DNA from 2 places in the Rhizobium sp. 01L410 genome. Region 2 is predicted to be linked to the other one. Evidence: riboswitches for the same ligand, from Rfam matches in the RefSeq annotation. Region 2 holds a riboswitch; the other holds the start of a gene.
The links. A riboswitch is a leader RNA that binds a small molecule or an ion and turns the genes downstream of it on or off. The one in region 2 is predicted to bind FMN.

Region 1 (11,950 bases), on a different contig from region 2:
GGCGTCAGCTTGATGAGTGGCGGCCGCCTCTGTTTGCGCAAGACTGCAGTCGCCGCTTTTGCCGCGAATATCGCGTGTCTTTAATTTATATTAAATATCAATGCTATGACTGAGTTTTCCAAATTCTTTTACAGGTATTTATTTGTGCATTTGCTGCCTTCCTATGTTGCGCCGCAACGCGATAAACAAGCTGTGAAGCGCCGCATTGATGCGCAGGTTCTCATAAAAGTGCCGTTGACAGCCTTCTGATTTTATAACATTGTTTCCGGCATAAGTAACACAGTTCTATCACGGAAGCCTGCTTCCTGATGGGTGATTGCAGGATCAGGCGGTCGGAGGAGACTGGCGCCGTGTCCTGAAGAGGAGGCTTCCAATGCGGATTTTCGTCCAGAGTTGCGCTTTCGCGGGCTGCCTGCCGGGTTCTGATCCGGCGCGATGCCATGCGGTGGCGCGTCTGCGATCGTAACTGCCGCCAGCCCCTTCGCTTTATCGTCTCCCAGTCAAAGGCCGTCTCGACATGAGCACACAGTCCGATTACGCAGCACCGAAGCCGAGCAGCGGCAATCTGAAGCTCATCGTGGGCGTGGCATTCGTTGTTGCCGTCGTCGGCGCCATCGCTGTTGACACGACGGTGGTCAAGATCGGCTCCGAAAACGACGTCAGGCAGCAGGTCTTCTCGCCGGAAACCTTTGGCGCCGAGCAGTTCCCGAAGATATTGGCCAATGTGCAGAAGCGCGCCGTGCCGGCCGCCGATCTTGCTGCCGCCATCGCCGCCGACAAGAAGGCGGCCGCCGAGAAATACGGCACCGCGACGAGCACCGGACCGGTCATTCCCGTCACGCTGACCGGCACGTTCGGCGCCCGCAAATCGAACACCAACGAACTCAAAGTCGATGGATTGCCTCCCGAGACGGTGGTCCGTGTCCAGACCGGTCCTGCGGTCAACGGCACGGACCTCCGCGATGCCACCGGCACCATCGAGTTCGGCCAGTTCACCAACCAGATCCAGTATCAGGACGCCGGATCGGCCATCAACAACGAGATGAAGAAGTCGGTCTTCACCGGCCTCGATTCGGAAACGCTGGATGGGAAATCCGCGACCGTGGTCGGCGTGTTCAAGCTGATCAATCCAAAAAACTGGCTGGTCACGCCCGTCAAGGTCGAAGTCAAATGAGCCAGCCGCTGCGCAGTAACGGAGTGCAGGGCGAAGTCGTTCTCGCCGCCCGCAACATCGCCAAGTCCTATGGCAATGTGCATGCCCTCAAGGGCGTGAATTTCGACATCCATCGCGGTCAGGTGACCACGCTGTTCGGAGAGAACGGCGCTGGCAAATCAACCTTGATGAAGATCCTTTCCGGCGTCGTGCAGCCGAGCTCGGGCGAGATCATCCTCGATGGCTCGCCGATCAGCTTCACCTCGTCGACCCATGCGCGTGAACACGGCATCTCGATCATTCACCAGGAACTCAGCCTGGCGCCCAATCTCAGCGTCCGCGACAACATCTTCATGGGCCGAGAGATCATCACCGGCGGCATGGTCGATTTCGCCGAGGAAGAGCGCCAGACACGCGCGCTTCTGGCAGAACTCGAGGAAGACATCGATCCGCTGACGCGCGTCGAGGACCTGCGCCTCGGCCAGCAGCAGATCGTCGAGATCGCCCGCGCGCTCTCGGTCAATTCGCGCATTCTGATCATGGACGAACCGACCTCGGCGCTGAGCGCAACCGAGGTTGAGGTGCTCTTCAAGGTCATCCACGACCTGACGAGCCGCGGCGTTTCGATCGTCTATATCTCGCATCATCTCGAAGAGGCGCTGCAGATCACCAATCACGCCGTCGTCCTGCGCGACGGCACCATGACTGCCTATGCCGAGCGCAAGGACATCGATCTCGAATGGATCGTCCGCAACATGGTCGGCGATAATTTCGATCTCGGCAGCCCGCCGGAGGGCCATCAGTTCGGCCAGGTGGCGCTGTCGATCGAGAATCTCAGCGTGCCCGGTCCGTCGGGCGCTGCCTATAACGCCGTCGACCGGCTGTCGTTGAAAGTGCGCGCGGGAGAAGTGGTCTGCATCTATGGCCTGATGGGCGCGGGGCGTACCGAGCTTCTGGAATGCGTCGCCGGACGTCTGCGCTCGAGCGGCGGCCGGGTTCTGCTTGAGGGCCGGGATGTCGGCGGCCTCAGCATTGCCGGGCGTATCGAGAGCGGCCTCGTTCTCGTTCCCGAAGATCGCCAGCGCGATGGCCTGGTGCAGACGATGACTGTTGGCACCAATCTGTCGCTTGCCAGCATCGGCGCCTTCACCAAGGGGCTCTTCACCTCGGGCCGGCGCGAACGGGAACTGGTCAACGATGCGATCCGCCGCGTTCACGTCAAGACAGATGGCGGCGAGGCGTCGATCGGCTCGCTCTCCGGCGGCAACCAGCAGAAGGTCGTCATCGGCAAGATGCTGGCCACCCAGCCGAAAGTCATCCTGCTCGACGAACCGAGCCGCGGCATCGATATCGGCGCCAAGGCTGAGGTTTTCAAGCTGCTTGCCGAGCGCGCCAAGCAGGGGCTCGCGGTCGTCTATTCGACCTCCGAAGTCAACGAATGCCTGAGCATCGCGCATCGCATCATCGTCATGCACCGCGGCCGGATCTCGGCCGAGTTCAGCTCTGACGTCACCAAGGAAAAGATCATGGCCGCCTCCGGCGAAGCCGTGGTCGCGCACTAGCCCGGAATTATGGAGCACTGATTATGTCAGTCACAGATATCACCCAGAAGAAGACAGTTCCGAACGGGCAGAAGCGCAACACCAATATCGTGCGTCTCATCCTCGAGGGCAGGGCGTTTTTCGCACTGATCGTCATCATCGCGGTCTTCTCGTTCCTGTCGCCCTATTATTTCAGCCTCAACAACTTCCTGATCATGGCCTCACACGTCGCCATCTTCGGCATTCTGGCGATCGGCATGCTGCTGGTCATCCTGAACGGCGGCATCGACCTCTCGGTCGGTTCGACGCTCGGGCTCGCGGGCTGCATCGCTGGCTTCCTGATGCAGGGCGTGACGCTCAGCTATTTCGGCGTCATCCTTTATCCGCCGGTCTGGGCCGTCGTAGTGCTGACCTGCGCGCTCGGCGCCCTGGTCGGTGCGGTCAACGGCGTGCTGGTCGCCTATCTCAAGGTGCCGGCCTTCGTTGCCTCGCTCGGCGTTCTCTATGTGGCCCGCGGCATCGCGCTGTTGATGACCAACGGTCTGACCTACAATAATCTCGGCGGCCGTCCGGAGCTTGGCAATACCGGCTTCGACTGGCTCGGCTTCAATCGCCTCGGCGGTGTGCCGATCGGCGTCATCGTGCTTGCCGTGCTCGCCATCGTCTGCGGCATCGTGCTCAGCCGTACGGCTTTTGGCCGCTGGCTCTATGCATCGGGCGGCAACGAGCGTGCGGCCGACCTCTCCGGCGTTCCGGTCAAGCGCGTCAAGATCATCGTCTATGTGCTGTCAGGCGTCTGCGCCGCGATCGCCGGCCTGGTGCTCTCCTCGCAGCTGACCTCGGCGGGCCCGACCGCCGGCACGACCTACGAACTGACCGCGATTGCTGCCGTCGTCATCGGCGGCGCGGCCCTCACCGGCGGTCGCGGCACGGTGCGCGGCACCATGCTCGGCGCCTTCGTCATCGGCTTTCTGTCGGATGGTCTCGTGATCATCGGCGTCTCCGCCTACTGGCAGACGGTCTTTACCGGAGCGGTGATCGTCCTCGCCGTCTTGATGAACAGCATCCAATACGGCCGCCGGGTCAAATCGTCCTGACGGCTGCGACTGAAACTTATCCACGACGGCAGGCTGGGGTTCCAAGAAGGCCGATTGGGGAAAGCAACGCCGGTTCCCGGCACAACTGAGCTCACTAATGGGAGAGAGACTATGTTTAAAAAAGGCATGCGCATTCTTCTCGCCGCCGCGGCCGTCGCACCGCTTCTCGCAACGTCCGCCTGGGCAGCCGGCGCGATGACGATCATCGTCAACGATCCGTCGAACCCCTACTGGCTGACGGAAGGCAATGTTGCCAAGGCCACTGCCGAAAAGCTCGGCTACACGGCTTCGGTCAGCGCCCACAAGGGTGACACCAACACCGAGAGCAACCTGATCGACACGGCAATCACCAACAAGTCGGTCGCGATCATTCTCGACCCGGCCAATGCCGACGGTTCGGTCGGTGCGGTGAAGAAGGCTGTTGCCGCCGGTATCCCGGTCATCCTCGTCAACGCTGAAATCAACCAGGAAGGCCTGGCGAAGGCGCAGCTCGTTTCCAACAACGCCCAGGGTGCCGCCCTCGGTGCGCAGCAGTGGGTCGAAGCTGTCGGCGACAAGGGCAACTATGCCGAACTCTTCGGCGCTCCCTCCGACAACAACGCCGCAACGCGTTCGAACGGTTATGAAACCGTGCTGTCGCAGTACCCGGACCTGAAGAAGGTTGCTAAGGAAGTTGCCGATTGGGACCGCACCAACGGTCACAACAAGATGCAGTCCATGCTGCAGGCAAATCCTGACATCGTCGGCGTCATCTCTGGCAACGATGAAATGGCCCTCGGCGCGATCGCAGCGCTCAAGGAAGCCGGCAAGCTCGCCAACATCAAGGTCGGTGGTTTCGACGGTTCTCCGGACGCTGTTGCGGCGATCAAGGCCGGCGAACTGCAGTACACCGTTCTCCAGCCGGTTGCCGTCTTCTCTGAAGAAGCCGTCAAGCAGGCCGACAATGTCATCAAGAATGGCAGCACCGGCGCCAAGAGCGAAAAGCAGCTCTTCGATTGCCTGCTGATCACCAAGGACAATGTCGACAAGTATACCGGCCCGTTCGTCCTGTCGCAGTAACATCGAAGGGGCGCCCGGCAGGGCGCTCTTTCAGAGCCGGGCGGCATCCACCCGCCCGGCTTCCGCAATGCCTGAAATGGTGCCCGCGGCCGCAACCGCCCGTTCCGTTTCACCTTTTTGCCTTGGCGTGGCAATCACTGTACGAAGCTGGGATCCAGAATTCAGCGACAAGGGTGACCCCGTGACACAGAAGACGAGCCAGGGCGAAGATCTGTTGGAAGAGCTGACAAGCGACAGCCGGCAGACGCGCCAGATCGCGCGCCGCCGCATGATCGCGGAGGCCGTGATGAATGAAGGCTCGATGCGGATCGAAGACCTGACGGATCGTTTCGGGATCAGCCTGATGACGGCCCATCGCGATGTCGATGAACTCGTGAGCCGTGGGCTTTTCCGCAAGACGCGCGGCATCGTTACCGCCGCGGCGACGAACCTGATCGAATCGAGCGACGTCTATCGCTCGAACCGGCAGGCAACGGAGAAGAAGCTGATTGCGGAGGCAGCGATGCAATTCGTCGAGCCCGGGCAGGCGATCTTCTTCGACGATTCGACGACGGTTCTGCAGATGGCGGCGCACTTGCCGTCGAAGGTGCCTGTCACCGCGATCACCAATTCGCTGACGCTGATGAACGCGCTGACGGGCATGCATGACGTGACGCTGCTGGCGCTCGGCGGCCAGTATTACAACTGGTGCAACGCCTTCATGGGCCGGATGACGATCAGCGAAATCAAGGGGCTGCGGGCGGATATCGCCTTCATCTCCATGTCGGCGATCAGCGACGGCACGGTGCTGCACCAGTCGCCGGAGACTGTCGATACCAAGCGCGCCATGTTCGACTGTTCCGTCAAACGGATCCTGCTTGCCGATCACACCAAGTTCGAACGGCGGGCACTCCATAGTTTCGCAGCATTGGACGAGTTCGACGGCGTCATCGTCGACGACAAGACCGACGCCGTGCACATCGACCGCATGCGGTCCAAGGATATCAACGTGGTGGTCGCCAAGAGCGCCGGAGGGCGCTCGTAACCCGGCCACCGGTTGCTGACAGTGAGGAAGGCGAATGCCGAGTCTGCTCGGGATCGATAGTGGCCTGACGGTCACCAAGGCCGTCATTTTCGACATTGACGGCACGCCGCTCGCAGTCAGCAGGCGCCGCGTCACGCAGTTCATTCCCAAGGCGCGCCATATCGAGCGCGACATGGGCGAACTCTGGACGGCAACGGCCGATGCGATCCGCGAGGCGATCGCGCTCAGCAAGCGCCCCGCAAGCGATATCCAGGGTATAGCCGCCACCGCGCATGGCGACGGCATCTATCTGCTCGACGAGGATCAGCAGCCGCTTGGCCGCGCCATCCTGTCGCTCGACAGCCGGGCAGGGCCGATCGTCAACGAATGGACCGACGGCGATGTCGCCCAGCGCGCCATCGAACTGACGGGCCAAATCCCGCATGTCTCCGCACCCTCGGCGCTGCTCGCCTGGATCGGCGAGATGGAGCCCGAGCGCTATAAGCGCATCGGCCATTTCATCAGCTGCAAGGACTGGCTGCGCTTCTGCCTGACGGGGATCATCGGCACGGATCGAACCGAGTCCAGCACCTCTTTCACCGACGTGAAGACACAGGACTACAGTCAGGACGCGCTACGGCTCTTCGGTCTGCAGAAGCTCGTTCACGCCTTGCCGCCGGCTTCACGTTCCGACCAGATCGTCGGCCGGGTGACGCGCGAGGCCGCAAATCTGACTGGTCTTGCTGAAGGCACGCCCGTTATGGCGGGTCTGCATGATGTCACCGCCTCGGCGCTCGGCGCCGGGGGATACGGCAAAGGCGTCGTCGCCATCATCGCCGGCACCTACTCGATCAACGAGACGCTATCGTCCGAACCGCGAGTCGACAGGCGCTGGTTTTGCCGCAACGGCATTGCGCCCGGCATCTGGAACAGCATGTCGATCTCGCCGGCGTCGACGGCCAATTACGACTGGTTTCTCGACAAGCTCTGCGCTGCCAAGCGGCAGGAGGGCGAGGCGAGCGGCCGCTCCGTACACGCGTTACTTGCCCCGGAGATCGATGCGGCATTCCAGCGGCCCTCGACCGCCCTGTTTCATCCCTATCTTTTCGGCTCGCCCTATGGCGCGGAGGCGAGCGCCGGGTTCTTCGGGCTCGGCGGCTGGCACGATCGCGGCGACATGCTTCGCGCCGTGCTTGAGGGGATTGCGTTCAACCACCGCATCCATGTCGATGCGCTCCGCGACGGGTTCTCATTTGACCGGGCGCGTCTGGCAGGCGGCATCTCGCGCAATCCCGCTGTCGTGCAGATGTTTGCCGATATCCTCGGCATGCCTGTCACCGTGACTGAAACCGACGAAGCGGCGGCCTGGGGTGCAGCGCTCTGCGCCGGATCGGGCGCCGGGATCTATGCCGATCCGCAGAGCGATCCGCGCGATACCGCAAGCATCGAGAAAACCTGCCAGCCGGACCCGGCGCGCAGCGCCGACTACGAGAAGCGTTACCAGGTATTTCGCGAAATCGCCGATGCCATGACGCCGCTCTGGCCGAAGATCGCGGCGCTTGCGCCTGATCAGGCCGTGAACTGAAATGAATGATGCCTGCTGCGGCGGGCGATTTAGGACGATGACATCATGACAGCCGACCTGCAGCAGCGCTTCTCCGATCTCGGCGAGGGCGATATCGACGTTCTCATCATCGGCGCGGGCATCAATGGCGCCGGGCTGTTTCGCGATCTCTCGGTGCAGGGCGTCAATTGCCTTATCGTCGATAAGGCCGATTTCGGTTCGGGCACGAGTGCTGCACCGTCGCGGCTCATCCATGGCGGGCTGAAATATCTGGAGACCGGCGAATTCGGCCTCGTCGCGCAATCGACGCTGGAGCGCAATCTGCTGCTCAAGAACGCGCCGCACTGCGTCGAGCCGCTGCCGACCTTCATCCCGGTCTTTTCCTGGACACGCGGCATCTGGGCGGCGATCCGCACGCTCTTTGGTTCCAAGACGGCGCCGCGCAGCCGCGGTGCGGTGCTGATCAAGATCGGCCTGCGGCTCTACGACTTCTTCGGCTCCCGCGATCAGGTGATGCCGAAGCACCGGCTGATCCTGAAGAAGCAGGCCCGCAAGGAAATGCCGCATGTGACGCCAGCGATCGTCGCCGGCGGTATCTATTATGACGCCAAGATCAGCCGGCCTGAGCGGCTGGTCTATGAACTCGTGCGCGATGGCCTCGATGCCAATCCGAAAAGTCTGGCTGCCAATTTCACCACGATGGAAACGGTCTCAGGCGGATCGCTGACATTCCGGCAGGCCGATGGCCGCGAGTTCGCGGTAAAGCCGAAGCTGGTCGTCAACGCCGCCGGTCCCTGGATCGATCATGTCAACGCCGCACTCGGCGCGCCCTCGAAGATGATCGGCGGCACCAAGGGCTCGCATATCCTGCTCGATCATCCTGAACTGGTACGCAGCCTGAACGGCCACATGATCTATTTCGAAGCCGACGATGGCCGCATCTGCCTGGTCTACAGCTACCTCGGCCTGGCGTTGGTCGGCTCGACCGATATTCCAGCCGATAATCCAGATGACGTTCGCTGCGAGGAACCGGAGACCGACTATTTCCTCGAAAGCGTCCGTTCGTTGCTGCCGACGCTGCGCTTCGACCGCGATCAGATCGTCTACAGCTATAGCGGCATCCGCCCGCTCCCGGCATCGGATGCGACGGCGCCGGGCCTCATCAGCCGCGACCATTCCGCACCGGTAAAGGAACCCGAAGGCAACCGCCCGTTCCCGATCGTCTCGCTGGTTGGCGGTAAGTGGACGACGTTCCGGGGTTTCGCCGAGGAGGTTGCCGATACCGTTCTCTCGCGCCTGCAGCGGAACCGCAGCGCATCGACCCGCTACCTTGCGATCGGCGGCGGCAAGGGCTTCCCCGCCAATGGCGAGAAGCGCGGTCACTGGATCAAGGATCTGGCAGCCAAGGGTGGAGTGACGATCGAGCGTGCCGACGAATTGCTGAGCCGGTACGGCACGACGACCGCGGCGATCCTCACATCCGCTTCCGTTCATTCCGACGATACCAGGCTGACCGGTGCGCCACAGCACAGCTTCAAGGAAATCGACTGGATCACCCGCAACGAACTTATCGTTCATGTCGCTGATATCGTGCTTCGCCGCACGACGCTGGCAATCGAGGGGCGCCTGACGATCGAGGGGTTGCGGGAAATCGCCGGCATCGCAGCCGCCGCTTTGTTTTGGGACGCGGCGCGTGTCGAAAGCGAAATCGCCGACGTCACCGGCCAGCTCAGCCGTTTTCACGGCCAGATGCTGACCAGTACGGCGCCGGCTACGGAACGCGCCAAGGCGCCCCGTTTTACGGCGAAGTGATCAATGCGCCGGAATGGTTCTCCGGCGCATTGCCATATCAGAGTGCAGCGACCGCGAGATTGCTGCGGGCCTCAAGGATCGCCCGGCACGCATTGGCCGCTTCCTGACCCTTGATGACGAAGTGGTTCATGAAGAACTCGATATGCGCTTCGCTTTCCTGGAAGTGATGCGGCGTCAGCACCGCCGACAGCACCGGTACATTGGTATCGAGCTGGACGCGCATCAGGCCGTCGAGAACGGTTCCGGCGACGAAGTCGTGCCGGTAGATGCCGCCGTCGACGACGAAGGCGCAGCCGAGGATCGCCGCATACTTGCCGCTCCGGGCCAGCGTCTGTGCATGGAGCGGGATTTCAAGCGCGCCCGGCACGTCGAAGACGTCGACCTCCGCCGCGTTGGCGCTCTGCGCCTTCCATGTCGAGATAAAGGAATTCACGCATTGATCGACGATACCGGCGTGCCAGCGGGCACGCACGATGGCGATCCGGTGACCCTGCGGTTTGGTTGCGATTGTCATGTCTCTGCCTTTCAAGGGTGCCATCTCTGGCTGTTGCTTCGAGCCGCCGCGGCGGCCCAATTCTCCCTTGGGCGAACAGCATCAGTCACCTCTCCCTGGAGAGGTTCTTGCCTGCATGCTCTCTTCCATCCGGACTATACCGTCGGCTCCGGCATCTCACCGGATCTGCTGACCTTCCATTGCTGGAAGCGCTCGCGGGCTCCGGGCGTAAACCCGATACCGCCGGTGGGGAATTGCACCCCGCCCTGAGAACAGGGCGAGGTAAATCCAAAATTGGAAAGAATGCAAGTCCGGAAACGGCGTCAGATGGCCTGTCTGATCAAACCGGCTTGAGATCGCCGATGATGGTCGGAATGAGTTCCGAGACCGTCGGATGGATTGGCACCGACCATTGCAGCACCGGATAGCGGGTTCCGGCGTTCATCGCATCGATGATGCCGTGAATCGCCTCGTCGCCCTCGATGCCCAGGAAGGCGGCGCCGAGGATTTCCTTGGTCTCCGCATCGGCGACGATCTTCATGAAACCCTTGGTCTCGCCACGTTCGTTGGCGCGGCCGACCCGGCTCATCGGCCGTTTGGAGACCATGACCTTGCGGCCCGAGGCGCGGGCCTGCTTCTCGGTGATGCCGGCGCGGCCGAGCGGCGGGTCGATATAGAGCGCGTAGGCCGGAATGCGGCTGGAGACCTTGCGGTCGCCGCCATCCAGCAGGTTGGCGGCGGCGATCTCGAAATCGTTGTAGGATGTATGCGTGAACGCGCCATGGCCGTTGCAGTCACCGAGCGCATAGATGCCGTCCACATTGGTCATCAGCCGGTCATCGACGGTGATGAAGCCGCGCTTGTCGGTCGCGACGCCAGCCGCTTCGAGGCTGAGATCGCCGGTATTCGGCGTGCGGCCGGTGGCGACGAGCACATGGCTTGCCTGGATATCCGGCTTGCCGGAAATCGAGACAGCGACACCGTCAGCCGCGTTGGCGAAAGCGATGTTCTCCGCGCCGGTGTGAACCGTGATGCCTTCGGAAACGATGATCTCCTCGATCGCATCCGAAACATCCTCGTCCTCGCGGGAGGCGAGCTTCGGGCCGCGTTCGATAACCGTCACCTCGGCGCCGAAGCGGCGGTACATCTGCGCGAATTCAAGGCCGATATAGCTGCCGCCGATCACCACGAGATGACGGGGCAGGGTATCGAGCTGGATGATCGAGGTGCTGGTGAGGTAATCGATATCGGCAAGGCCTGGAAAATCCGGAACGGTCGGGCGGGCGCCGACATTCAGGAAGATCAGCGGCGCGGTCAGCGTCTCGCCGTTCACCTCGACGGTCTTGGCGCCGCTGAATTTCGCATGACCATAGATGACCTCCATGGTCTTCATGCCCGAGAACCAGCCGATCAGGCCGTTGCGGGCATTCATGGTCACCGTCTCGGCGCGCTTGCGCACCGTCTTCATGTCGATCTCAATGGCGCCGGAAATCCTGACGCCGTAGTCGCCGCCGGTCCGGGCCACATGCGCGGCGCGGGCACTGGCGACCAGCGTTTTTGTTGGCATGCAGCCGGCATTGACGCAGGTGCCGCCGAGATATTTGCGCTCGATCAGCGCCACCTTCATGCCCTTCTCGGCCATGCGGGCAGCGAGAAAGGGGCCGGCCTGACCGGCCCCGATGAAGATGGCGTCAAGGGTCTTCATGCGACGGCCGATACGATCAGGAGCGCGCCGACAATGGCGATCGCGTCCTCGATGAGGGCTGCCGGCGCATCCTTGCCGAAGGTGGCAGCAAGCTTGCCGCGCACGGCTGCACCGCCGAGCGTTCCAACGACCGCGCCGACGATACCAGCAATCAGGCCGCCCACCAAAGAGCCGCCGGATGCGCCGATCGTGGCGCCGGTCAGCGCGCCCATGATGATGCGGGCGCCGAACTGCATCGGCACCTTGCGGCTCGGCGTGGTCGGCAGTTGGTCGGTGATCAGCTCAACGGCGGCCAGCACCGTGAAGATCCACGGTGTCCATTTGTAACCCATGAAGGCAAGCGGCGTCTGCGAGACATCGAACCAGCCGAGGGCTGCGCCCCAGGCGACGGCGGCCGGTGCGGTCATGGCCCGAAGGCCGGCAATGATCCCGATCAAAAATGCAAGAAATAGAAGCATGCGAGGGGTCCCCTTCCTCAGCGAATGCCGAAACGGCACGGCCAGCGTGGCATAAAGCTCTACCG
Region 2 (11,950 bases):
GCGCTCAGCGCGGTATCGTCTATATCGACGAAGTCGACAAGATTTCCCGCAAGTCGGACAATCCTTCGATCACCCGCGACGTGTCGGGCGAGGGCGTCCAGCAGGCGCTTCTGAAGATCATGGAAGGCACCGTTGCCTCGGTACCGCCGCAGGGCGGCCGCAAGCATCCTCAGCAGGAATTCCTGCAGGTCGATACCACGAACATCCTGTTCATCTGCGGTGGCGCTTTCGCCGGCCTCGACAAGATCATCTCCGCCCGTGGCGAGAAGACCTCGATCGGCTTCGGCGCCAGTGTCAAGGCGCAGGATGACCGCCGCGTCGGCGAAGTGCTGCGCGAGCTCGAGCCAGAGGATCTGGTCAAGTTTGGCCTGATCCCCGAGTTCATCGGCCGTCTGCCGGTTCTGGCGACGCTTGAGGACCTGGACGAGGACGCGCTGATCCAGATCCTGTCGGAGCCGAAGAACGCGCTCATCAAGCAGTATCAGCGCCTGTTCGAGATGGAAGACGTGGAACTGACATTCCACGAGGATGCCCTTCGCGAAATCGCCCGCAAGGCGATCGTCCGCAAGACTGGCGCCCGCGGCCTTCGCTCGATCATGGAAAAGATCCTGCTCGACACGATGTTCGAACTGCCGGCGCTGGAAGGTGTCCGCGAAGTGGTCATCTCCGAGGAAGTGGCGCGCGGCTCGGCCCGCCCGCTCTACATCTACGCTGACCGTCAGGACGAGAAGGCCAACGCTTCTGCCTGATAGTCGTAGACGGCATGGTTAGATTTAGGGGCTTGCCTGCGGCGAGCCCCTTTCTATTTTGTGAACCGGGAGCCCTCCTGTTAATTATTGCAGAAGAAGCTTGAAAACGCTGTTCCTGACGTTGCGGAATGCGGCGTCCCCGGCAATGATGGAATGATTCCGTAGCGTGTTTTCCGGCCCAGTATTTTAGCCGGTTCGGAATTGGTAAGCGCCACTACAGTTACACGCGTCATAGTGTGGGCGTTCCTTTGTAATAAGTCTGTCACAAGCAGGGAGCGCGAGCGTTGGCGTGGCTTGAAAAGGGTAAGAAGAACCTCCACTTGTAACCCAAGTGAGAGTGCCGGCCGGGTCCCAAGCGGCCGCGCCAGAGAGCCCGGAAACGGGACGATGGAAAGGAATAAGAAATGACGAAGAAAACGTCTGTAGCGAGCAGTGTTGCCTATCCTGTTTTGCCTCTGCGCGACATCGTAGTCTTCCCACATATGATCGTGCCGCTGTTCGTCGGCCGCGAGAAGTCGATCCGTGCGCTTGAAGAAGTCATGGGCTCCGACAAGCAGATCATGCTCGTAACCCAGATCAACGCCAGCGACGACGATCCGGATCCGTCCGCGATCCACAATGTCGGCACCGTGGCCAATGTTCTGCAGTTGCTGAAGCTCCCCGACGGCACCGTCAAGGTTCTGGTCGAAGGCCGCGCGCGCGCCGAGATCGATGCCTATACGGCCCGCGAAGATTTCTACGAAGCCCTCGGCCATGTGCTCGAAGAGCCGCATGACGATCCGGTCGAGCTGGAAGCGCTGTCGCGCTCCGTCGTCTCGGAATTCGAGAGCTACGTGAAGCTCAACAAGAAGATCTCTCCTGAAGTCGTTGGCGCTGCCAGCCAGATCGACGACTACTCGAAGCTTGCCGATACGGTCGCATCGCATCTGTCGATCAAGATCACCGAGAAGCAGGAGATGCTGGAAACCACCAGCGTCAAGGCTCGCCTCGAAAAGGCGCTCGGCTTCATGGAAGGTGAGATTTCGGTTCTCCAGGTCGAGAAGCGCATCCGCTCGCGCGTCAAGCGCCAGATGGAGAAGACCCAGCGCGAATACTATCTGAACGAACAGATGAAGGCGATCCAGAAGGAGCTTGGCGACGGCGAGGAAGGCCGCGACGAGATGGCCGAACTGGAAGAGCGCATCTCCAAGACCAAGCTTTCCAAGGAAGCCAAGGAAAAGGCTGACGCCGAGCTGAAGAAGCTGCGCCAGATGAGCCCGATGTCGGCCGAAGCCACCGTCGTGCGCAACTATCTGGACTGGCTGCTCGGCATTCCCTGGGGCAAGAAGTCGAAGATCAAGTCCGATCTCAACAATGCCGAGAAGATCCTCGAAGCCGATCACTTCGGTCTCGACAAGGTCAAGGAACGCATCGTCGAGTATCTGGCAGTGCAGGCCCGTGCCACAAAGATCAAGGGTCCGATCTTGTGCCTCGTCGGCCCTCCGGGCGTCGGCAAGACCTCGCTCGCCCAGTCGATCGCCAAGGCGACCGGCCGCGAATACGTGCGCATGGCGCTCGGCGGCGTTCGTGACGAAGCTGAAATCCGCGGTCACCGCCGCACCTATATCGGCTCGATGCCCGGCAAGGTCATCCAGTCGATGAAGAAGGCGAAGAAGTCCAACCCGCTCTTCCTGCTCGATGAAATCGACAAGATGGGCCAGGATTTCCGCGGCGATCCGTCTTCGGCTCTGCTCGAAGTGCTCGATCCGGCGCAGAATTCGACCTTCATGGACCACTACCTGGAAGTTGAATACGACCTTTCGGATGTGATGTTCATCACCACGGCGAACACACTGAATATCCCTGCGCCCCTGATGGACCGCATGGAAGTCATCCGTATCGCCGGATATACCGAAGACGAGAAGCGCGAAATCGCCAAGCGGCACCTCCTGCCGAAGGCCATCAAGGAACATGCGCTGCAGCCGCATGAATTCTCGGTCAGCGACGATGCCCTGATGGCGATCAGCCAGCAGTACACCCGCGAAGCCGGTGTTCGTAACTTCGAACGCGAACTGATGAAGCTCGCCCGCAAGGCGGTCACCGAGATCATCAAGGGCAAGACGAAGTCGGTTCATGTGACGGCTGAAAACATCGACACCTATCTGGGCGTCCCGCGCTTCCGCCATGGCGAAGCCGAACGCGAAGATCAGGTCGGTGTTGTCACCGGTCTCGCATGGACCGAGGTCGGCGGCGAACTGCTGACGATCGAAGGCGTGATGATGCCGGGCAAGGGCCGCATGACGGTCACCGGCAATCTGAAGGAAGTGATGAAGGAGTCGATTTCGGCTGCTGCATCCTACGTCCGCTCACGCGCCGTCGATTTCGGCATCGAGCCCCCGCGCTTCGACAAGTCGGACATTCACGTCCACGTGCCTGAGGGCGCGACACCGAAGGATGGCCCGTCGGCCGGCGTGGCGATGGCAACCGCGATCGTCTCGATCATGACCGGTATCCCGGTCGACAAGAACGTGGCGATGACGGGTGAAATCACCCTGCGCGGCCGTGTCCTGCCGATCGGCGGTCTGAAGGAAAAGCTGCTCGCAGCGCTTCGCGGCGGCATCAAGAAGGTGCTCATCCCGGAAGAGAACGCCAAGGATCTGGCGGAGATTCCGGATAACGTGAAGAACAACATGGAGATCATCCCGGTATCCCGCATGGGCGAGGTGATCAAGCATGCTCTGATCCGCAGGCCGGAGCCGATCGAGTGGGATGGAACGGTTGAAACGCCGGTCATCGCAACGGTCGAAGGGCTTGACGACACAGGTGCTGGCATCGCTCATTGAGCGGCATTCGCCACATTTATGTCAAATTGCTGCAAATCCCCGAAAAGGCTGGCGTAAATCGCCAGCCTTTTTTGTGAAAACCTTATGGAGGTGCTTGCTTTTCCTTGATTTGCAGGGCTTTTGGGTTGCGGCGGGCCTGATGAAACCTATTCTGTGCCTGGCTTACAGATTGAGTCGTTTCAAACCATTGAAAGGGGTGGAAACATGAACAAGAATGAACTCGTGTCCGCAGTTGCTGAAAAAGCTGGCCTGACCAAGGCAGACGCTGCCTCTGCTGTCGACGCTGTTTTCGACGTTGTCCAGGGCGAACTGAAGAGCAAGGGTGACGTACGTCTCGCTGGCTTCGGCAGCTTCACCGTTTCTCATCGCGCTGCCACCAAGGGCCGCAATCCGTCCACCGGCGCTGAAGTCAATATTCCGGCTCGCAACGTGCCGAAGTTCACGCCCGGCAAGGGCCTGAAGGATGCCGTAAACGGCTAATCCGGTTTTGCTTGGCCGCCGGATAACGAGACCGGCAGGCGGAGTTTTGAAGGGTTCGGCGATAGCCGGACCCTTTTTGCATTGCAGGCGGAAGACCTTTGAACTACGGATCGGTTGTTCTCAGGGCGGGGTGAAAGTCCCCACCGGCGGTAAGGGCCTCGGTCCAAGCCCGCGAGCGCTTTGTCCCAAAGGGGCAGGGGTCAGCAGATCCGGTGCGATTCCGGAGCCGACGGTATAGTCCGGATGAAAGAGAATGATCGCGAGCCGTATGCGGGGCAGGGTCTGCCCGGCAGCCGTCCTGCGCTCATGCGTCCTGATTTGTGTTGGTCCCTTTCTGGATGAAAGACATGAATCAGACTTCCCTCAGCTTTTCCTCGTCGCGTGCGATGGCCGGTGCCGCCTTCATGGTGCTGGCGGGCATCGCCTTTTCCATTCTGAATGTCGTCACTCAATGGGTGACGATGAAGATGGGCTTTTCCGCTGCGTCGGCCGCCTTCTGGCAATATGCCTTTGCGCTGGTCTTCTCGCTGCCGTTTCTGAAGCGCACTGGTCTGTCGGCCATGCGCACCGCCTATCCCTGGCGCCATATCGTTCGCGTAGCGCTCGCCGCACTCGGCGTCGAGGCCTGGGTTTCCGGTCTCGCTTCGGTGCCAATCTGGCAGGCGATCGCGCTGGTCATGACCTCGCCATTCTTCATCATTCTCGGTGCCCGCCTGTTTCTCGGCGAGCGCGTTGGCCCGGCGCGCTGGGCAGCCACCGCCGCCGGTTTCGCCGGCGCGATGATCATCCTGCAGCCCTGGTCGGATGCCTTCACCTGGGCAGCCCTGCTGCCGATCCTCTCGGCGCTCTTCTGGGGCGCCTCGTCGCTGATTACCAAGAGCCTGACCGGCATCGAGAAGCCCGAAACGATCACTGTCTGGCTGCTGGTGCTGTTGACACCGATCAATGGCGTGCTTGCCGCTGCCGCTGGCTTCGAGTTGCCTGAGGGTTTCACCCTCGCGCTCTTCGTCTTTGCAGGTCTGCTGACGGTCTTTGCGCAATATCTGCTGACGCTCGCCTATACGGTGGCGGATGCCGCCTACGTTCAGCCCTTCGACGATCTGAAGCTGCCGCTCAATGTGCTCGCGGGCTGGCTATTCTTCGGTTATGCGCCGGCAGGTTATCTCTGGCTGGGTGCAGCGCTGATTTTGACGGCTTCGCTGTTCATCATGCGCAACGAGATCAGACGCGAGCGGGCAGGGGTTTGATGCAAAGCGGTGCAAAACGCATCGCCTGTCATCCCTCTGTCATCCGCTTCCCTCAAAACCCCCATGTTTCGATTTTTCGACGCATGGGGGATTTCATGACTATTTCATCGCGCAAGGCAGCGCTCGCTGCCGTGCTTCTGGCTTCCGTTGCCTTTCCGGCAGCTGCCGAGCCTGTTTTCAACCGCATCGCATCTTTTCCGGTCGCCTCGAACTTGCCGGAAGGCAAGGACAAGCTTTCGACGACCTCTGCCGAAATCATCACCGCTACCGATGACGGCAACACGCTTGTCTACAGCGACAGCCCGCTCGGCGCGATCGGCTTCGTCGATATCACCGATGCCAAGGCCCCGAAGGCTCTTGGCGCGCTGATGATGGACGGTGAACCGACGTCGGTCACTTCGACGGCTGGCAAGGCGCTCGTCGCCGTCAACACCAGCGAGAGCAAGGTGAAGCCGTCGGGCCGTCTGGCGATCGTCGATGTTGCCACCAAGAAGATCGAGAATACCTGCGACCTCGGCGGTCAGCCGGACTCGATCGCCCTCAACAAGGACAAGACGCTCGGCACCATCGCCATCGAGAACGAGCGTGACGAAGACGTCAACGACGGCAAGATTCCGCAGATGCCGGCAGGCGATCTGGTGATCTTCGAAGTCAAGGCTGGCGCCGTCGATTGCGGCACCATCAAGCACGTGACGCTGACCGGTCTCTCGGCTGTTGCGCCTGAGGATCCGGAGCCCGAATTCGTCTCCTTCAACAGCCAGGACGAGATCGCCCTGACGCTGCAGGAAAACAACGAGATCGTCATCATCGACGGCAAGACCGGCACCGTGAAGACGCATTTCACCGCCGGCAGCACCGATCTTTCTGGTATCGACACCAAGAAGGACGGCCAGCTGAAGTTCACCGGCGAAGCGAAGGGCGTCCTTCGCGAGCCCGACGCCGTCAAGTGGCTGGACGACAACCGTCTCGTCGTTGCCAACGAAGGCGACTATGAAGGCGGCTCGCGCGGCTTCACCATCTTCGACAAGACGGGCAAGGTTCTCTACGAATCGGGCGCGTCCTTCGAGCGCGCCGTTGCCCATCTCGGCCACTATCCGGAGGGACGCTCCTCCTCGAAGGGCGTCGAGCCTGAAGGTCTGGAAGCTGCCAAATTCGGCGACGACCAGCTGTTCTTCCTGCTCGCCGAGCGCGCCTCCGTCGTCGGCGTCTTCAAGGACACCGGCGCTGATCCGGAACTCCTGCAGATCCTGCCGTCGGGCGTTTCGCCTGAGGGCGCAGTCGCCATCCCGAGCCGCAACCTGTTTGCCACCGCCAACGAAGTCGATCTCGGCGAAGATGGCGGCCCGCGCTCGCACGTCATGATCTATGAGCGTGGTGAAGGCGAGAAGACCTATCCGCAGATCATCTCGGCGGAGAAGGACGGCAACCCGATCGGCTTTGCAGCTCTTTCCGGTCTTGCAGCCGTTCCTGAAAAGGCTGGCCAGCTCTTCGCCGTCTCAGACAGCGTCCTCGGCAACCAGCCGACGATCTACACGATCGACGCCACGAAGAAGCCCGCTCTCATCACTGACGCGCTGACTGTCAAGCGCGATGGTGCGGCTGCCCAGAAGCTCGACATCGAAGGCGTAGCCGTCGACGCCAAGGGCTGGTTCTGGCTGGCGTCGGAAGGCAACAGCGAGAAGCTCACGCCGCACGCTCTCTACCACGTCAACCCGAAGGGCGAGATCAAGGAAGAGATCGCGCTGCCGAAGGAACTGACGGATAACGAGATCCGCTACGGCTTCGAAGGCGTCACGATCGTCGGCTCCGGCGATGACGCAACGCTCTGGATGGCCGTTCAGCGCGAGTGGAAGGACGACGAGAAGGGCTTCGTCAAGCTCGTCTCCTACAATCTGAAGAGCAAGGAATGGGGCGCCGTTCGTTACCCGCTCGACAAGTCTGAAAACGGCTGGGTCGGCCTCTCGGAAATCTCCGCTCATGGCGACAGCGTCTACATCATCGAGCGCGACAACCTGGTCGGCGATGCTGCCAAGCTGAAGAAGCTCTACAAGGTGGCCATCTCCGACCTGAAGCCCGCCAAGCTCGGCGGCGAGCTGCCTGTCGTCAAGAAGGCGGAAGCCCATGACTTCCTCGACGAACTGAAGACGGCAACCAATGGCTACGTCCTCGACAAGCTCGAAGGCTTCGCCTTCGACGCCTCGGGCAAGCCCTACGCCGTCACCGACAACGACGGCGTCAGCGACTCCTCCGGCGAGAGCCTGTTCTTCCCGGTCAACCTGGTTGGCACGAACTGAAACCTATAAAGTGAAATGGAAATGGCCGGGTGAAAGCCCGGCCATTTTGATTTAGGAACGTGGCGCGAGCCAAACAAGACAGTGCCACATTCGACCTTCGACACTTGTTGTCCTAAAGTCGCGGTGACTGTCGCGAACAAGTCCGAGGCGTTCCATGACGGCTTGAGAGCGTAGGTTTTCAGGCGTCGTATAGGCTAGAATCTCTGTCTCCGGAAAAAGCGCGATAGCGTGTTCGAGAGCCGCCCTTGCGCTTTCCGTAGCATAGCCATGTCCCCAATTGTTACGGGTTAAACGCCAGCCGATTTCAAGATGGTGGCCCAACGGATGGTCCGCCTGCTTGCGCGGCATGACACCGGCATAGCCGAGGAAGCTGCCATTCGTACTTTCAATCGCCCAGCGGCCGGTGCCATGTTCTTGTTGGGCTGCATAATAGCGATAGAATTTCAGATCGCTAGCAGCCCGGTCGAGTGGGCCGCCCTGGTCGGCCATCACCATGGCGTCGGCATGCATCGTCGCGAACGCGTCCCGGTGGCACTCGTCCCACTTACGCAGAAGTAGGCGTTGAGTTCTGATCATCGTCTCTGCTGTCTCCCGTTGCCGCTCATGAAAAGGCCGGGCAATAACCCGGCCGTTTCCCATTCAATCCGTGCGAATCCTACCAGCGATGATGCACATGCCGTGCAATCAGCCGCTCGTAGATCTCGCGGGTCGCCGCCATGACGTCGTGGGAGAGCGGCGCGAGGCTGGCAGCCGCTGCGTTGGCCTTGGCCTGTTCGCCGTTGCGGGCGCCGGGGATGACCACGGTGACCGCCTCGTGCACCAGGATCCAGCGCAGTGCGAAGGCTGCCATCGTGGTGCCTTCGGGCACCAGCTTGCGCACCTCCTCCACAGCCTGCAGGCCGACCTCGAAGGGAACGCCGGCGAAGGTCTCGCCGACATCGAAGGCTTCGCCGTTGCGGTTGAAATTGCGGTGGTCGTCGCTGGCGAACTTGGTGTCGCGGGTGATCTTGCCGGACAGCAAGCCGCTGGCCAGCGGTACGCGGGCGATGACCGCGACATTCTTGCGGCGGGCTTCCTGGAAGAACAGGTGATCAGGACGCTGGCGGAAGATGTTGTAGATGATCTGAATGCTCTCGACGCCCGGGAATTCGATTGCCTTCAGCGCTTCCTCGACCTTCTCGACGCTAACGCCGTAGCCCTTGATCTTCCCGGCCTTCTGCAGCTCGTTCAACCCTTCGAAGACTTCGGCGCGGTAGAGCACTTCCGTCGGCGGGCAATGCAGCTGCACCAGGTCGAGGCTGTCGACTTCGAGATTCTTCAGGCTGCGATCGATGAAGCCTTCGAGATTGGCCTTGGTGTAACCGTCGGCGACGTGCGGGTTGAGACGGCGGCCGGCCTTGGTGGCAACCATCGGCCGCTTGCCGCCACGGCTTTTCAGGACGTCGGCGACGATCTTTTCCGAGCGGCCGTCACCATAGACGTCTGCGGTGTCGATGAAGGTCATGCCGGCATCGAGCGCCGCATTCAGCGCCGCGCGGCCGTCAGCCTCGCTGACATCGCCCCAGGAACCGCCGATCTGCCAGGCGCCAAAGCCGACATTGGTGACCGAAAACGGCATGCGGCCAAAACTATGCTCTTTCATGGAAATCTCCCTCGTGATGAAACTGCATCGCAACTAGCAGCCGCCGCAAATGGCGGCAAGCGTGCGACCGCAAGGGAGATAGGGCAGGGCGTCACTTCTTCGAGAAGGTGACGCGGACAGTGGCGACCGGGAAACCGAATTTGCTGACCCAGGCGGTATTCAACAGCGTGCCGTCAGGCTGGCGCCGGATCGTATCGTGGAAGCGCACGATATTTTGCTCCGGCCCGGGTGCAATGTCGACGAGATAGCTGTAGCGCGCCACGTCGCCATTGATGGTCACCTCCGCGGGACCAACGACATCCTCGCGGGTGCCGCTGTAGCGGCCGGGCGCCGTTTTGACGAATCGCCAGGTTTTGCGCTCGCGAACGCCATCCGCGTAGACAAAGTCTTCGCGAAGCGTGAGCCGCTTGCCGTTCCAGCGGCCGGTCAGCGCCACGCGGAACTTGCGGTCAACGCCGTTGATCGCCTTGAACTCTCCCTCGGCCACACTGCGCCCGGCAAAGAAATCCTCAAGCGCGAAATCGCGCGCGCTCGCCAGATGCGGCAGGGCGACGATGGCAAGCATGGCGGCGATAATGATGAGACCTGTGCGGCGCATGGTCTTCCTCCACTTCAAATCAGCCTGTTCCTGACCTACGTTTCGGCTGACGCACCGGATCAATCGCAGGAGAATCAAAATGGACATCAAGCAGGCCGGATCACGGCCCTCGACCAGGCCATCCGCCGACTATTTCACCGGCACCGTCCGCCTCGATCCGATCGTCGAAGGCCCGGATCCGGCGCGGGTGTGCGCCGCCACCGTCACCTTCGAACCCGGCGCCCGCACGGCTTGGCATACGCATCCCCTCGGGCAGACGCTGATCGTGACCTCGGGACGAGGCCTGGTACAGGTCTGGGGGCAGGACACCCGCGAAATCCGCACTGGCGACGTCGTCTGGTTTGAGCCCGGCGAAAAGCATTGGCATGGTGCAGCACCCGACACGGCGATGAGCCACATCGCCATCCAGGAGGCGCTGAACGGTTCCCCGGTCGATTGGATGGAGCATGTCAGCGACGATCAATATGCGGGAAAGAGCTGGACCGTCTCGCGCCAGGCCTAGGCGGAAGCGGGCGATCGGCGGTCTGCCGATCGCCGCGCGGCATCAGAGCCGCTTCAGGCAGTAGGAAAAATGAGCATGTGATTCGACGGTCAGGAACTCGAACTGCCAGCCGTAATCCTTGCAGAACTTGGTGACCGCTTCGACGACGCCGTAGACGATCGGCTTGACGGTATTGCCGGTGCAGAAATCATGCCCGGCAATCCGCCCCGTCCGCTTCACCTTCTTCTCGCAAAGCAGCAATTCCTGCCAGGTGAGCTCGAAGGAATGGTCGGTGTCGATATAAGCCCAGTCGAGAAAACCGTCCCCGAATTCGGCCAGCTTCTCCAGCGAGGTGCCCTGCATCAGCTTGACCTGACCAGAGGCGATTTCGGCCTCGAACTTCGTGTGAACGTCGTGCAGGCCGGAGCTATAGCGGTCCATCCCCCAGGGATCGATCAGGAAAAGCTGCGCCGGCCGATTCTTCTCGATGATCTCGGCGGTATATTCGCCGAAGGCAACGCCCACCTCGACCCCGATTCCGCCATTCGGGATGCGGTAGAGCAGCTCGCCGCGATCCGGGAGAAGCCTGGCATTCTCCATATGGTGAGCCGAAAGCTGTGTCCGCGGCATCGCCGCACGCTGCGCCTGCCGTTCTTCGCGTGTCTTCATGATTCTCGCCTTATCCGGGGCAATTCTACTTCACTGACTGCCAAGTAGCCGAAAGACGCAGGAGCGCCAACATCGGAGCCGCGATACGCGATCAAATATCTGAGATTTTATCGGGAAAAGAATGGTGGGCGATGAGAGACTCGAACTCCCGACATCCTCGGTGTAAACGAGGCGCTCTACCAACTGAGCTAATCGCCCTCGCGTCACGAAGCCTGTTCGGCCCGCCGCGTCGGTGGCCGTGATCTATGCGGATCGGGAAAAAACCGCAAGAGTGTTTGTGAAGATTTTTTGATTTTTTTGGAAAGGGCGCGGCAACGCAGGCTTTTCGGCTTGTGGAAAAGGGAAGGGGAGTGCGCGGGTGGATACCGCCCGGTGGATCTCTATATAAGGATCGGTGCGAGAAGGCCCCGCGCGGCCACTGCTTCGCGCGAACTTTCAGACACTTGCGCGCTGCATCCAAAACAATTTCCGTGCTGTCATGGATTTGTCTCCAAACCTGCTTGACACTCAAATGCGAACCCCTTAGTTAGCCGCTCATCGAAGCGGCGAGCCCGCCTCGGTAAGGAAGCGAAAGCCTCCGGATTGCTTGAAATGAATGCGGGTGTAGCTCAGTTGGTTAGAGTGCCGGCCTGTCACGCCGGAGGTCGCGGGTTCGAGCCCCGTCACTCGCGCCATTTCAAAGCAAGTGCTGAAAGGCACATTCCGGTCATCGCCTCCGCAATGCGCGGGTGTAGCTCAGTCGGTTAGAGTGCCGGCCTGTCACGCCGGAGGTCGCGGGTTCGAGCCCCGTCACTCGCGCCATTTTCTCCTCCAAGCCATGCAGAATTTCGTGGGCTGCCATGCAGCCTTCCGCAACCTAAGCGGATTTGTCGCGACATCGTTGCATCTGCTTGATAATGTCGCATCATCGTAGCTTGAATTGGTCTTCTAAAAGTCTTGCGCCGTGGCTCAGCCTGCGCTAACCACGG

Region 1: another riboswitch for FMN. It lies ahead of AC1DV9_RS00865 (6,7-dimethyl-8-ribityllumazine synthase); the one in region 2 lies ahead of AC1DV9_RS25975 (DMT family transporter).

Annotation. Positions count from the first base shown of each region.
Region 1 is NZ_JBFTST010000001.1:185,404-197,353, reverse strand. Features, by position in the region: gene AC1DV9_RS00900 (DUF2291 domain-containing protein) at 518-1,174, shown strand; gene AC1DV9_RS00895 (sugar ABC transporter ATP-binding protein) at 1,171-2,715, shown strand; gene AC1DV9_RS00890 (ABC transporter permease) at 2,739-3,791, shown strand; gene AC1DV9_RS00885 (substrate-binding domain-containing protein) at 3,903-4,850, shown strand; gene AC1DV9_RS00880 (DeoR/GlpR family DNA-binding transcription regulator) at 5,032-5,874, shown strand; gene AC1DV9_RS00875 (FGGY-family carbohydrate kinase) at 5,909-7,438, shown strand; gene AC1DV9_RS00870 (glycerol-3-phosphate dehydrogenase/oxidase) at 7,484-9,229, shown strand; gene AC1DV9_RS00865 (6,7-dimethyl-8-ribityllumazine synthase) at 9,267-9,743, opposite strand; FMN riboswitch at 9,857-10,000, opposite strand; gene AC1DV9_RS00860 (FAD-containing oxidoreductase) at 10,063-11,427, opposite strand; gene AC1DV9_RS00855 (DUF4126 family protein) at 11,424-11,885, opposite strand.
Region 2 is NZ_JBFTST010000015.1:84,366-96,315, reverse strand. Features, by position in the region: gene clpX (ATP-dependent Clp protease ATP-binding subunit ClpX) at 1-749, shown strand, start outside; gene lon (endopeptidase La) at 1,154-3,571, shown strand; gene hupB (DNA-binding protein HupB) at 3,776-4,051, shown strand; FMN riboswitch at 4,164-4,310, shown strand; gene AC1DV9_RS25975 (DMT family transporter) at 4,390-5,298, shown strand; gene AC1DV9_RS25970 (esterase-like activity of phytase family protein) at 5,394-7,592, shown strand; gene AC1DV9_RS25965 (GNAT family N-acetyltransferase) at 7,644-8,168, opposite strand; gene AC1DV9_RS25960 (aldo/keto reductase) at 8,248-9,234, opposite strand; gene AC1DV9_RS25955 (DUF3833 family protein) at 9,326-9,832, opposite strand; gene AC1DV9_RS25950 ((R)-mandelonitrile lyase) at 9,912-10,334, shown strand; gene AC1DV9_RS25945 (class I SAM-dependent methyltransferase) at 10,377-10,982, opposite strand; tRNA gene AC1DV9_RS25940 (tRNA-Val) at 11,105-11,180, opposite strand; tRNA gene AC1DV9_RS25935 (tRNA-Asp) at 11,580-11,656, shown strand; tRNA gene AC1DV9_RS25930 (tRNA-Asp) at 11,707-11,783, shown strand.